Regions from separate parts of the Paenibacillus sp. FSL H8-0261 genome, predicted to be linked through region 3. Evidence: predicted binding sites of a transcription regulator. Region 3 holds the regulator's gene; each other region holds the start of a gene.
The links. Region 3 encodes LexA, which represses DNA repair genes until DNA is damaged. Its sites were predicted from a motif close to CGAACATATGTTCG; they were not measured.
Positions count from the first base shown of each region.

Region 1 (3,373 bases), 1.5 Mb from region 3:
CCTCGAAGCGCCAGCGTCGACGCACCACATCCAATGCGGAGCGTACAAACTCTACCAATGGATGGTGCAGCTCATTTACCTTCTGGTCCAGAAAAAAAGGTACTCCGTAATCTTGGAACAACGGTTTAATCAGTTGCTCGTAATCTCCAATATTACGCATCAATACGGCCATTTCACCATATTTTGCACCTTCATCTCGCGCCAGTCTGATCATTTCACGCAGTGCTCCCTCAACCTCTGCTCTATGAGAAACTGCTGCGCCTATAGATATCGCTTCATTTGCCAGTTCATCTGCACCCATCCAGACCTTTCGGCGGTCATATCCCCTTTCGAGATGAGCAAGAACAGGACTTTCTTCAAAACGCGGAAGAACCGCTGGCTCCAGAAGCTCGTCCCACACATCAATGCCCAGCTCTTCAGCTATTCCACGCAGTTTAATGTAAGTAACCGCAGTTGGGTGAAACAATTCAAGCTCATTCAACTGATCTCCATAGGGATACGAACGATCAAGTGTAAGGGACACGGTCAGCTTCGATGCTTGCTGCATCAATTCTCGAAGCACTACGAATTCCTGCGGGGTAAAGCCGTGGAACCCATCTACCCAAATCTCCGACCCGCGAATGTAAGAGGAATCAGGAATATGCTCAGCTAGTTCCGCTAAACGATCCTCTTCGTCGATATAGAGGCGTGACATTTCCTTCTCTAAATCGCTGAATACCAGCTGTAAATCATCCAGCTTGCCTTCAAGAATAGGACTTCTTGCAATAGCGCCTCGCATTGCGGATAACTGCTCCTCTAAATCAGAGGAAGCCAAGCAGCAACGCTTCATCTCCGTATGCAGTTGATTCAACCGTTCGACAAAACCCGGTCTGTCGGCAGAGGCACCGAATAATTTCAGTTCCTCTTTACGGCGACTGATGATTTTGTAAATCAACATCTTTTTACCCTCTTCACTGATCGGCAGACTAGCGCTGCCTCCAGTTTCCTGTTTCACTCGATAGGCAAGCCGAGAAAAGCTCAGTGTCTGCGCCCGAATGCTTCCCTTCACATTCCCTACGGTCAAAAGCCCCCGTTCTGCTCCAAAGGAACCTTGTTCAGGTACAAGAATAATGATCGGCGCGCCAAGAGGCTCCTTCTCTAATGAAGAAGAAATAGACTCCCATATTTTTGTTGTCTTGCCACTACCAGAGCGGCCTAGTAAAAAGGTTACCGACATAAATGATAGACTCCTTCCGTAGCGGAGAAAATGTATATGATACAAGGTGAAATACTCACCGTTTGATAATGTTCAAATGAAAAAGTTCAGTCGTTCCTCGTCCCCTCAGTATAACATAGCTGCACATATCAGAACATGCGTTTGCTAGTATTTTCTAATGATTTACAATAAAAAAGCTACGAAGTAAACAGCAACTATTGTATTTTGGTGAGTTGCTGTTTAGTATTTCTAGTTTGTTAAGCAAGAAACGTGATTCCTTAATCAAAAAAAGCCGCTAAATTAGCGACTTTCAATCAAACATTTTTCTTTTCCTTCTTAATGAACAGTTGTATCTGATAATCCCACTGCAATATTCCAGTCACAATAATGTTATGAAGAACAAAATCTGGACACACATCGTATTCCGTCTTTGCCCTTTCAAGTAAATTTTGTAATACAGCATTCTTATTCTCTTCGGTACAAATTGCACACAGATAGTCCCCTTCTGGTAGCACAGTCAGCCCCTCTAAAGACGGATATTTCAAGCAAACAGCAAATAATCGTGTTATTCCTTCAGTCGTGAACATTCCTGCCATATCTTCAAACAGAAATTGTGAATGCAGAGACGTTTCAATTTGTTGATAGAAATGTCTGTGATAGTCCCATAAATTCTTAAGTGTGGGGCTTTCCATTTTATTCGAAAGCATAATTACCCTTTCCTCTATGTGTCTGACAAAGTAATTTTCACTTTGACTATAACCGTCGTGGAACTTATTTTCATAATGTAGATAGGCACGTTTAATTTTCGATTTTGCATACTGCAGACGAGCAATTTTATCGTCTGCTCTTTTTTCTGCTTGTTTTAGAAATGCAATTACTTTAGAGAGATCATTCTGCTGCAAAATATCTTTAATATCCATTAAAGTAAGATCCATTGCTTTGAGCAGTTCAATGGTTTGCAGCTTTACGAGCTCCTGCTCGGAATAGTATCGATATCCCGACAATTCATCTTTATGGCATGGCTTGACTAATCCAATACGATCATAGTGCCGCAAGGTCTCAGTGGTCATCTCTACGATCTCTGCTGCTTGCTTAATTGTAAAATAGTTGTTCATATCTACCCTCTTGACCTTTTTGTAACACAAAAGTTTATGATGATTAAAACATATGCGACTGATAAACGCAACGAAATACAAAATGAATTTATTACCAGAGAGGAAGGCAAATATGAAGAACTAAATCATGTATCAAAGGATTATCAAACATGTATTGCTGTCTATGCAGTCATATTGGTATGGTTGGCTGACAGATCCTACTTTAGTGACTATCATTTTGTGTATTTATTCCAATCCAACCCTTGCAACATATTTGGGTAGACTTTTTCAAGATCATTATGTTCAACTCTAATGCTTTGTTGCATATCGGAACTTGTCTGCATAGCAGCTTAAGATTGGCATTCGTAGGACTGGCTATATTTAAAAGAAAAATGATTTAACAAAGGAGCATTTTATAATGAAAAGTACTGCAAAAAAATTACTAACTACTATAGGCATATTGGTGACACTATTGATATCATTAGCAGGATGTTCCTCCGACTCCACTTCCATGGAGGAAAAAAATTACATCATACCTGCCCAAAAGATTGATACCTTAACAATTGATGTAAAGGACAAAAAAATAAATATCCTCCAATCTAAAGATGAACAAATTCATATTGTTTACTATGAAAGTGAGAAAGATTTTTACAAGATTGATCTATCTGACGATAAAGAACTGTCAATGGTAAGTGACAGTAATAAGGAATGGAACGACTATATCGGAGGAAAAGGCTCGCAAGTAACCAGAACTATTCAGGTATCGATACCTGATGCAACTTTAAAAAATTTGACTTTAAAAACATCAAATGAAAGTATTGTATTACCGACAATCGTGTTTTTAGGGACAGTGGAAGTAAACATAAATAACGGAAATATCCAACTGGACAAATTGAATGTAGGAACGGCTATAACCCTTGAAACAAAAAACGGAAATATTAGCGGTTCAATTTCAGGGTCATATGATGATTTCGCGATCTTAAGCAAGGTAAAAAAAGGAGATAGCAATTTGCCTGCCAATAAAGAGAATGGTTCGAAAAAATTATCTGCTTATACAAATAACGGCGATATTACCTTACAATTT
Region 1 is NZ_CP150297.1:5,355,311-5,358,683, forward strand. It holds gene addB (helicase-exonuclease AddAB subunit AddB) at 1-1,216, opposite strand, end outside; gene MHI27_RS23875 (MerR family transcriptional regulator) at 1,510-2,310, opposite strand; gene MHI27_RS23880 (DUF4097 family beta strand repeat-containing protein) at 2,708-3,373, shown strand, end outside.
Region 1: addB (helicase-exonuclease AddAB subunit AddB) is a predicted target of LexA. The motif match lies at 1,347-1,360, and genes of this name have one in related genera.

Region 2 (3,373 bases), 1.4 Mb from region 3:
ATTACAATAACATGACTCTTAGCGGCGCACCTGCGCTGACGCGAACCGATGCTAACATCCAATTTTCGTGGAAACAGGGTTCGCCTGATCCAACCATTCGAGTCGACGCTTTCTCTGTACGGTGGAGTGGAAAACTGACTGCAGCCTATAGTGAAACCTATACCATTTACTCCTCCTCTGATGACGGGGTACGGGTGTGGATTGATGGAGGGCTGATCATTGATAGCTGGGTGAATCAGAGTGGACAGGAGCGAAAAGGCAGTGTGAATCTGATAGCTGGCAAGCTACATGAAATAAAAGTGGAGTACTATGAGAATGAGGGTGACGCGCGAATTGTATTGCAGTGGGAAAGTCCTAGCCAACCCAAAGGGATTATTCCAGCAGGAGCGTTTTATCTTCCATAAGACGATATCCGAACTGATTCGAGCATCGGAATATTAGCGAAAAAGCCCCGGATTTCGGGGCTTTTTTAATGTGAAAGGTTCTTAGATTTGTTCACGGTAGCTAATGTTGTTGGCGATCTTCTCGTCACGAACAGCTTTGCGCAGAACATCTTTGACGGTTTGGGCATCATGGATTTTTCGGAAAAGAAGCTGAGGCGCTGAGGCATCATCAGAAAATACAGTTAATGTACCGATGCCGAGCATCCGGTCCATGATAGATTGTGCTACGGATAAATCGCGTACACGCAGTAATTCGATTTCTTCGACATTTTTACCGATAAGTCCGGTCTTTACCATAATGCGCTGGCTTGTAATGGTGTACGTAGTCGTGTTTAGGCGTACGATTCCTTTGAGGCGATCAGAGATACTGGCTGGTTTGCCTTTCCAGAGCACGACTTCTTGAGTAGCGTTTGGATTTGCTGATGGACGACGGGTGGTCACTGGAGCAGTTCCGTCAATGCTAGATCCGCATTCTCCACAAAATTTAGCGCCCTGCTTATATTCTGATCCGCAGGTTGTGCAATAAGGCATAAATACTCTCCTTCCCTGATTACAATTGAAATAATTATAACATAATAGTCATTTTACATAAATTTCATTTGCGCTTTACACAAACCGACATTATTCTGTTAAGTGGAGGGATAAATAATGAAAAAAGTGTTACTAATAGGAACGCTAATGCTGACTGTCATCCTTAGCGCCTGCAGCAATAATAATTCAACTTCATCGGCTCCTGCCTCGGAAGAAGAAGTGCAGGAAACCGTGCAAAACTTCTACAATGAAATGTCTAAACTTGATGAATTAGGAAAATCATCTTTAGCGGAGTTCAACGAAGCTATTGCTGCTTATTCAGCAGGAGAACTTTCGGACAGGCAGTTGGAGAAGAAGATTAACGAATTCCAAAAGACCGCAACAGACCTATCCAATCAGGCTGAGAAAGTGAAAATTTCCTCTAGCTTGCCCGAAGACATTCGTAAACTGCTTGATGAGTCCAAAATTGCTTTTCAAAGTGCTTATTCTCTAAAAGAACAGGCCTCTCAAGGTGCTGATTCCGCAGAGGTCACTGCTGAGAAGTTCGAGGAATTGAATCAGAACGCTGACGTCGCGATGCTATACGGCATTTCCAAGCTTAATGAAGCAAGAGAAGCAACAGGACTCATCGATGCTGATGGTCAGTCCACCGCTGAATCAGAGAAAGTTCAAGAATAGATCGAAATTTAGACGCTGAACAGTTCAACTGTCAGCGTCTTTTTGATGCGATTTTGAGCTTGAGTAGAGGTAACACTGCCAATCCTATAAATAAGCCGGCTACGATTCCTTTTGTGAGGTCTGAGAGGGTGCTGCTTCGATATACGAGGGGGTATAGACACAGGAATAATACGGGAATTAGGATGAGCAGGGCATTGTTTTTTTTCAATTGGAAAGCTCCTCTCATTTAGATATTAATTATTATACAACTTTTAGATAAAAGAGGAGGATTTTAAAGTGGTATCTTTTTCCTGATTATTGATTATTCAGCGAAGGTGTGGATATAATACAAACATACGTTCGTGTGTGGCGGAATAAGTATAGAAATTAGGGAGGGGTTACCATGGGCAAAAAGCTGGAGAAAAACGGACTGTGGGAAAGCAGTCGCATGATGCTGCCGGAGCATAAGGTAAGAATTATTAGGGATGAACGGGAGACCCTGCGCCGCATTAAGCCTATTCTGGATGAGCAGAAGCTGGAGGAGATCGAATGTACACTGGCCTTATCGTTACGGAGTCATGTGCGCGTCACTGTTGTGCTGTTTGATCCTTTTGAGAATACGACAATTAGTGGTTTTGTGACTTCCATTCACACCCACTCGCGTGAGTTTAAGCTACAGTGGGCGGAGGAATGGAAGTGGATCAATGTAGATGATCTAGTGGAGGTTTACATCGTCTAATGCTGAGAACCGCTGACTTCACTTTTTTCATAAGCAATTAGGGTCACCGTTGGGTTGCCGGTCAGATGTGCAATGGAAGCTTCGGCATTTCGAATAATTTCGAGTGCTTCTTCCTGCTCGCTCAGGGCAGCAACTTTATAGCTATCACTATGAATGTCCATATGTGTTCCCACCTTTCGCTAATATTTTGCCCTTTTTTGTAGAAATGATCCAAGGTGAAGAAGCTATGAATAGGTGCTTTTCAGGGGAGATCTCGGGGATACCGGGGTCTTTTTTTTGCAGATGCAAGCAGGGGTATTAGTACAAGCGAATGGGGAAGCGGGATCATTGATTATACCAAGGGGTGATTCTATGCTGACTTTAGATCAAGTGAGGGACAAATCGGCAGCGAGGCTTGTTGGGCTTCATCCTGTTTTGGCAGCAGGGGCGAAGGCTTTGATTCAGCAAAGCTATGCCAGAGGAGTGCCCATCGTTATTACTCAGGGATTGCGGTCGATTGCTGAACAAAATGCCTTGTATGCGCAGGGGAGAAGTAAGCCTGGACCTATAGTTACCAACGCCAAGGGTGGAACCAGCTATCACAATTATGGCCTTGCGTTTGATTTTGCGCTTTTGCTGCCGGATGGAAATAGTATTTCCTGGGATATGAATCGTGATGGTGATAAAGATAAAATAGCGGACTGGCAAGAGGTTGTACAGGTGGGAAAACAGCTAGGGCTTGAGTGGGGAGGAGACTGGACGTCTTTTAAAGATTATTCACATCTGCAAATGGCCTTCGGCTTAACTACGACTCAACTTCGGGCAGGTAAACGTCCTACGACGGATCAGGTCAATGAAGCTTTAAAAAGAATTACTGGGGAGGATGACCAGGTGAACAAAGACGTTAAAGTAACGATAACCTTAAACGGTACTAAACTTACGGAGGGTGTTCTTGATACCGGCGTAACATATGTACCCGTGCGTGCTCTGGCTGAGGCGCTTGGAGCAAAGGTTACGTATGACG
Region 2 is NZ_CP150297.1:5,225,218-5,228,590, reverse strand. It holds gene MHI27_RS23275 (glycosyl hydrolase) at 1-404, shown strand, start outside; gene MHI27_RS23270 (PH domain-containing protein) at 486-974, opposite strand; gene MHI27_RS23265 (hypothetical protein) at 1,092-1,652, shown strand; gene MHI27_RS23260 (YolD-like family protein) at 2,035-2,370, shown strand; gene MHI27_RS23255 (hypothetical protein) at 2,367-2,531, opposite strand; gene MHI27_RS23250 (M15 family metallopeptidase) at 2,722-3,373, shown strand, end outside.
Region 2: MHI27_RS23260 (YolD-like family protein) is a predicted target of LexA. The motif match lies at 1,981-1,994, and genes of this name have one in related genera.

Region 3 (3,373 bases):
TCTTTCCTTAAGGTTTTCAAAATTTCTAATTGGGAAAGGTAAAGTGAAGTAATAATAGGCGGAAGGGGGGCATTCATTCGGATACGATCGACCTGAAGAAAGCATGTAATTGTTGGACTTGGGAGTAAGCTTCTTTGTATTGATTATCGGATTGTTGAATGGGCAATAAGCCTGGCAAGAAGGAAATACTATACACAGGTATTTCATTGCTGTTCATGTATATTTTAAGCGTAAGTTCCTCAATAACATCAGCCTCTTCGTCAAAGCTATTAACCACATTAATATCCGCACTTGAAGCAGTTGATTTGCTGTTTTGTTGTCGTTTAGATACTTTTGAAAGGGTTAGTGCGTTAACAACAATCTCTGATCCCATTATATTGTCGAACGAGTATAGCTTTGCTATTGCTTTTTTGCTTGTTTTCGGATTGCTGGTACCTATTGCTATTTTTTTATAAGGTTCATTAAGGGCGATCAAGTGAGATTGATTGGGCGGAATGAATGTTTTGGTGAATATAATATTAAAAGATGAGGTTGCGTTTAACAGCTTAGAAAGTTCAGAAGAAGTAGATAGTTTTTTTAATTCTATAATAACGGCACTTAGAATTAAGACTCCTCCTACAATGGCAAACATATACATTAAGAAAATCAGCATGTAATCACACCTCCAATGATCTCAGTAGAGCAAGATTTATTGCTTATTGAAAGATATGCCTGAATTCTCTCTACTAGTATCTGTTAAGAGCGAAAATCGTGGGAATTTAGGAAACGACTACTGATTAGAAAAGAGAAAGCACCCAGAGATCTGCCGATTTTGCAAGCTGAGTGCAAAATTGGGGCAACTGCTGGAGTGCTTTGTTGAGAGCTTTTTAAAATAAATATGTCAAGATCATAAGAAATTGAAGGCTGTGATTTGATCAGTATAAACAATTAGCTGTTTGTATTCGATCGGAGATTCATAGTGAGTATAGGGTCTTACAGAAACATCATTAAGGACTACAAAGTTATAGCTGAAATTTTTATCGGGATGTTCCGCACCTAAATAAGATATGTATTCATCTACAATGACATCATCCATTAGAGATTTTAAGTCAAAAACATCCTCTTTATTGGAGGTGGAAGGGGAGATGGTCCCTTGAATACTGCCGAATGAGGTGAGTAAATTTACTTTTTTTCCACCCACTTGATCGTTATTTAACAATAAGCCAGAGAGTTTAACAAGTGCATCGACTTTAAAATCGACGAGGGTTCTAATTTTTGAGTTGTTCAAAACGAGACACTTCCTTTCAATTTGAAATCCTGTTAACATTATTCGACATATAACCACATAATTCCTATTAGGTCATCAAAAATACATAAATACAAACACGACCCCTCCATTGAACCATGAGTGAGGCGTGTTTATCTATAGAGATAGATTTAATTCCTGATCGTTACTCGTGTTCCAATCGGTACAATCGCAGCTAGTGCTAACACATCTTCATTGTACATACGAATACAACCGTGGGATACTTCGTGCCCTATGGATGAGGGATCATTATTTCCATGTATCCCATAGTGAGGCTTAGATAGCCCCATCCAAAAGACCCCAAATGGACCACCTGGATCGGGTTGTTTGTTGATGATTGTGAATTCACCGAGTGGTGATTGAGTTAACATTTTACCGATTCCGACTGGGAAGCCCCTGATCACAATGTCGTTATCAAGAAGATAAAGCATACGCTGCGTCAGATCAACTATAATCCGGTAATTTGGCATTGTGCAACACTCCTTTCTAATTAAGATATGAGGAGGATGCCTAAACGGTTATTCATTAAAAATGGTCATTTTAGCCTATGAGAACAAATGTTCTGTAATTGATAAATGGAGTTTGATAACAATAAAAAAGCTATTCTGCATTTGCAGAACAGCTTTTTTAAAAAAATAAAAGAAAGTATATATTTTTACGATATACCCTATCCTTATACTTCTCGTAGAAACGGATACCGTCCTTTAGGACGGTATCCGTTTTCGCTAGGTAGGAGTGCAAACTTAGTGGATATCTCGAAATAATCCGATAACTCTGCCGAGAATGGTTACGCGATTAAGGCGAAGAGGCTCGTACGCCGGATTCTCCGGCTGAAGACGTATATGATCACGTTCTTTATAAAAAGTCTTAACGGTTGCTTCATCTTCTTCGGTCATAGCTACAACGATATCTCCGTTATCAGCCGTTTGTTGTTGACGAACAATAACATAGTCGCCATTCATAATCCCAGCTTCGACCATACTGTCACCTTGAACCGATAACATAAATACTTTGTTATCTCCAACATAGTGAGTTGGAAGCGGGAAGTAGTCTTCAATATTCTCAGTAGCAGTGATAGGAACCCCGGCGGTAACCTTACCTACGACAGGAATGCGAGCGACGGTTTGCGCGAAATGATGGACATTCTCGGAATCCTCTTGGCCAAGCAATTCTATCGCACGAGGCTTCGTTGGATCTCGACGGATAAGTCCCTTCTTCTCTAGCCGATCTAAATGACCGTGAACTGTGGAGCTGGAAGCAAGACCAACAGCTTCTCCAATCTCCCGGACGGAAGGAGGATAACCCTTGCTGCGGACTTCGCTACGTATAAATTCCAGGATCGCCAGCTGGCGACTTGAAATCTTTGACATTGGAATCAACCCCATATAGTAATGTTTGGGAAAATTATAACATAGAACTACCGTTCGCACAAACATAAGTTCTAACTATTATAAATATTAATTCGAAAGAGTTAATAAATGGTAGTCTTGTATTGATTGCGTTTCCTTCATCTAAACGATAAGAGTGATTCTTTATATGAAGAATATGGTAAATATTAACCTCTGAAAAAAAGAGAACAATTGTTCTAAAATAGTATTGAAGAAAACACATGTTCGTGTTATTATAATTTCAAAAGTAAGAACAAGTGTTTGGAGGATGATATTCATGTTAAAATACAGTACATACCGTAGCATCTACGATAAAGCCCCAGTGGTTGAATCTTTAGGACATAATCCTATTACCCGTTATTCAGCTCAGATTAAAGAGATTACAGAGTTTTTGCTTGAAGGCTTGATGCGTTTGTTCCGTAGAGATTTTGTTATTAAACTGACATTGATCATCGTGCTCGTACTATCAGGACTTACAGTAGTAGGTAATGTATTTGCAGGATCTACTACTTTAATGAAGGATGAGAAGCGCGTAGTGGTTGAACGTGGAGATACACTTTGGAGTATTGCTCTTGAGAATAAACCTTCTGATATGAAAACGGCTGTATATATAGAAGGAATTAAAAAATTCAATGGCATTAAAGGTAGTCAGATTAATGCTGGAGATATTCTCACTTTACCTATATATTAATATTCTAAG
Region 3 is NZ_CP150297.1:3,853,490-3,856,862, reverse strand. It holds gene MHI27_RS17085 (hypothetical protein) at 74-652, opposite strand; gene MHI27_RS17080 (hypothetical protein) at 887-1,267, opposite strand; gene MHI27_RS17075 (L,D-transpeptidase) at 1,417-1,755, opposite strand; gene lexA (transcriptional repressor LexA) at 2,029-2,655, opposite strand; gene MHI27_RS17065 (LysM peptidoglycan-binding domain-containing protein) at 2,951-3,364, shown strand.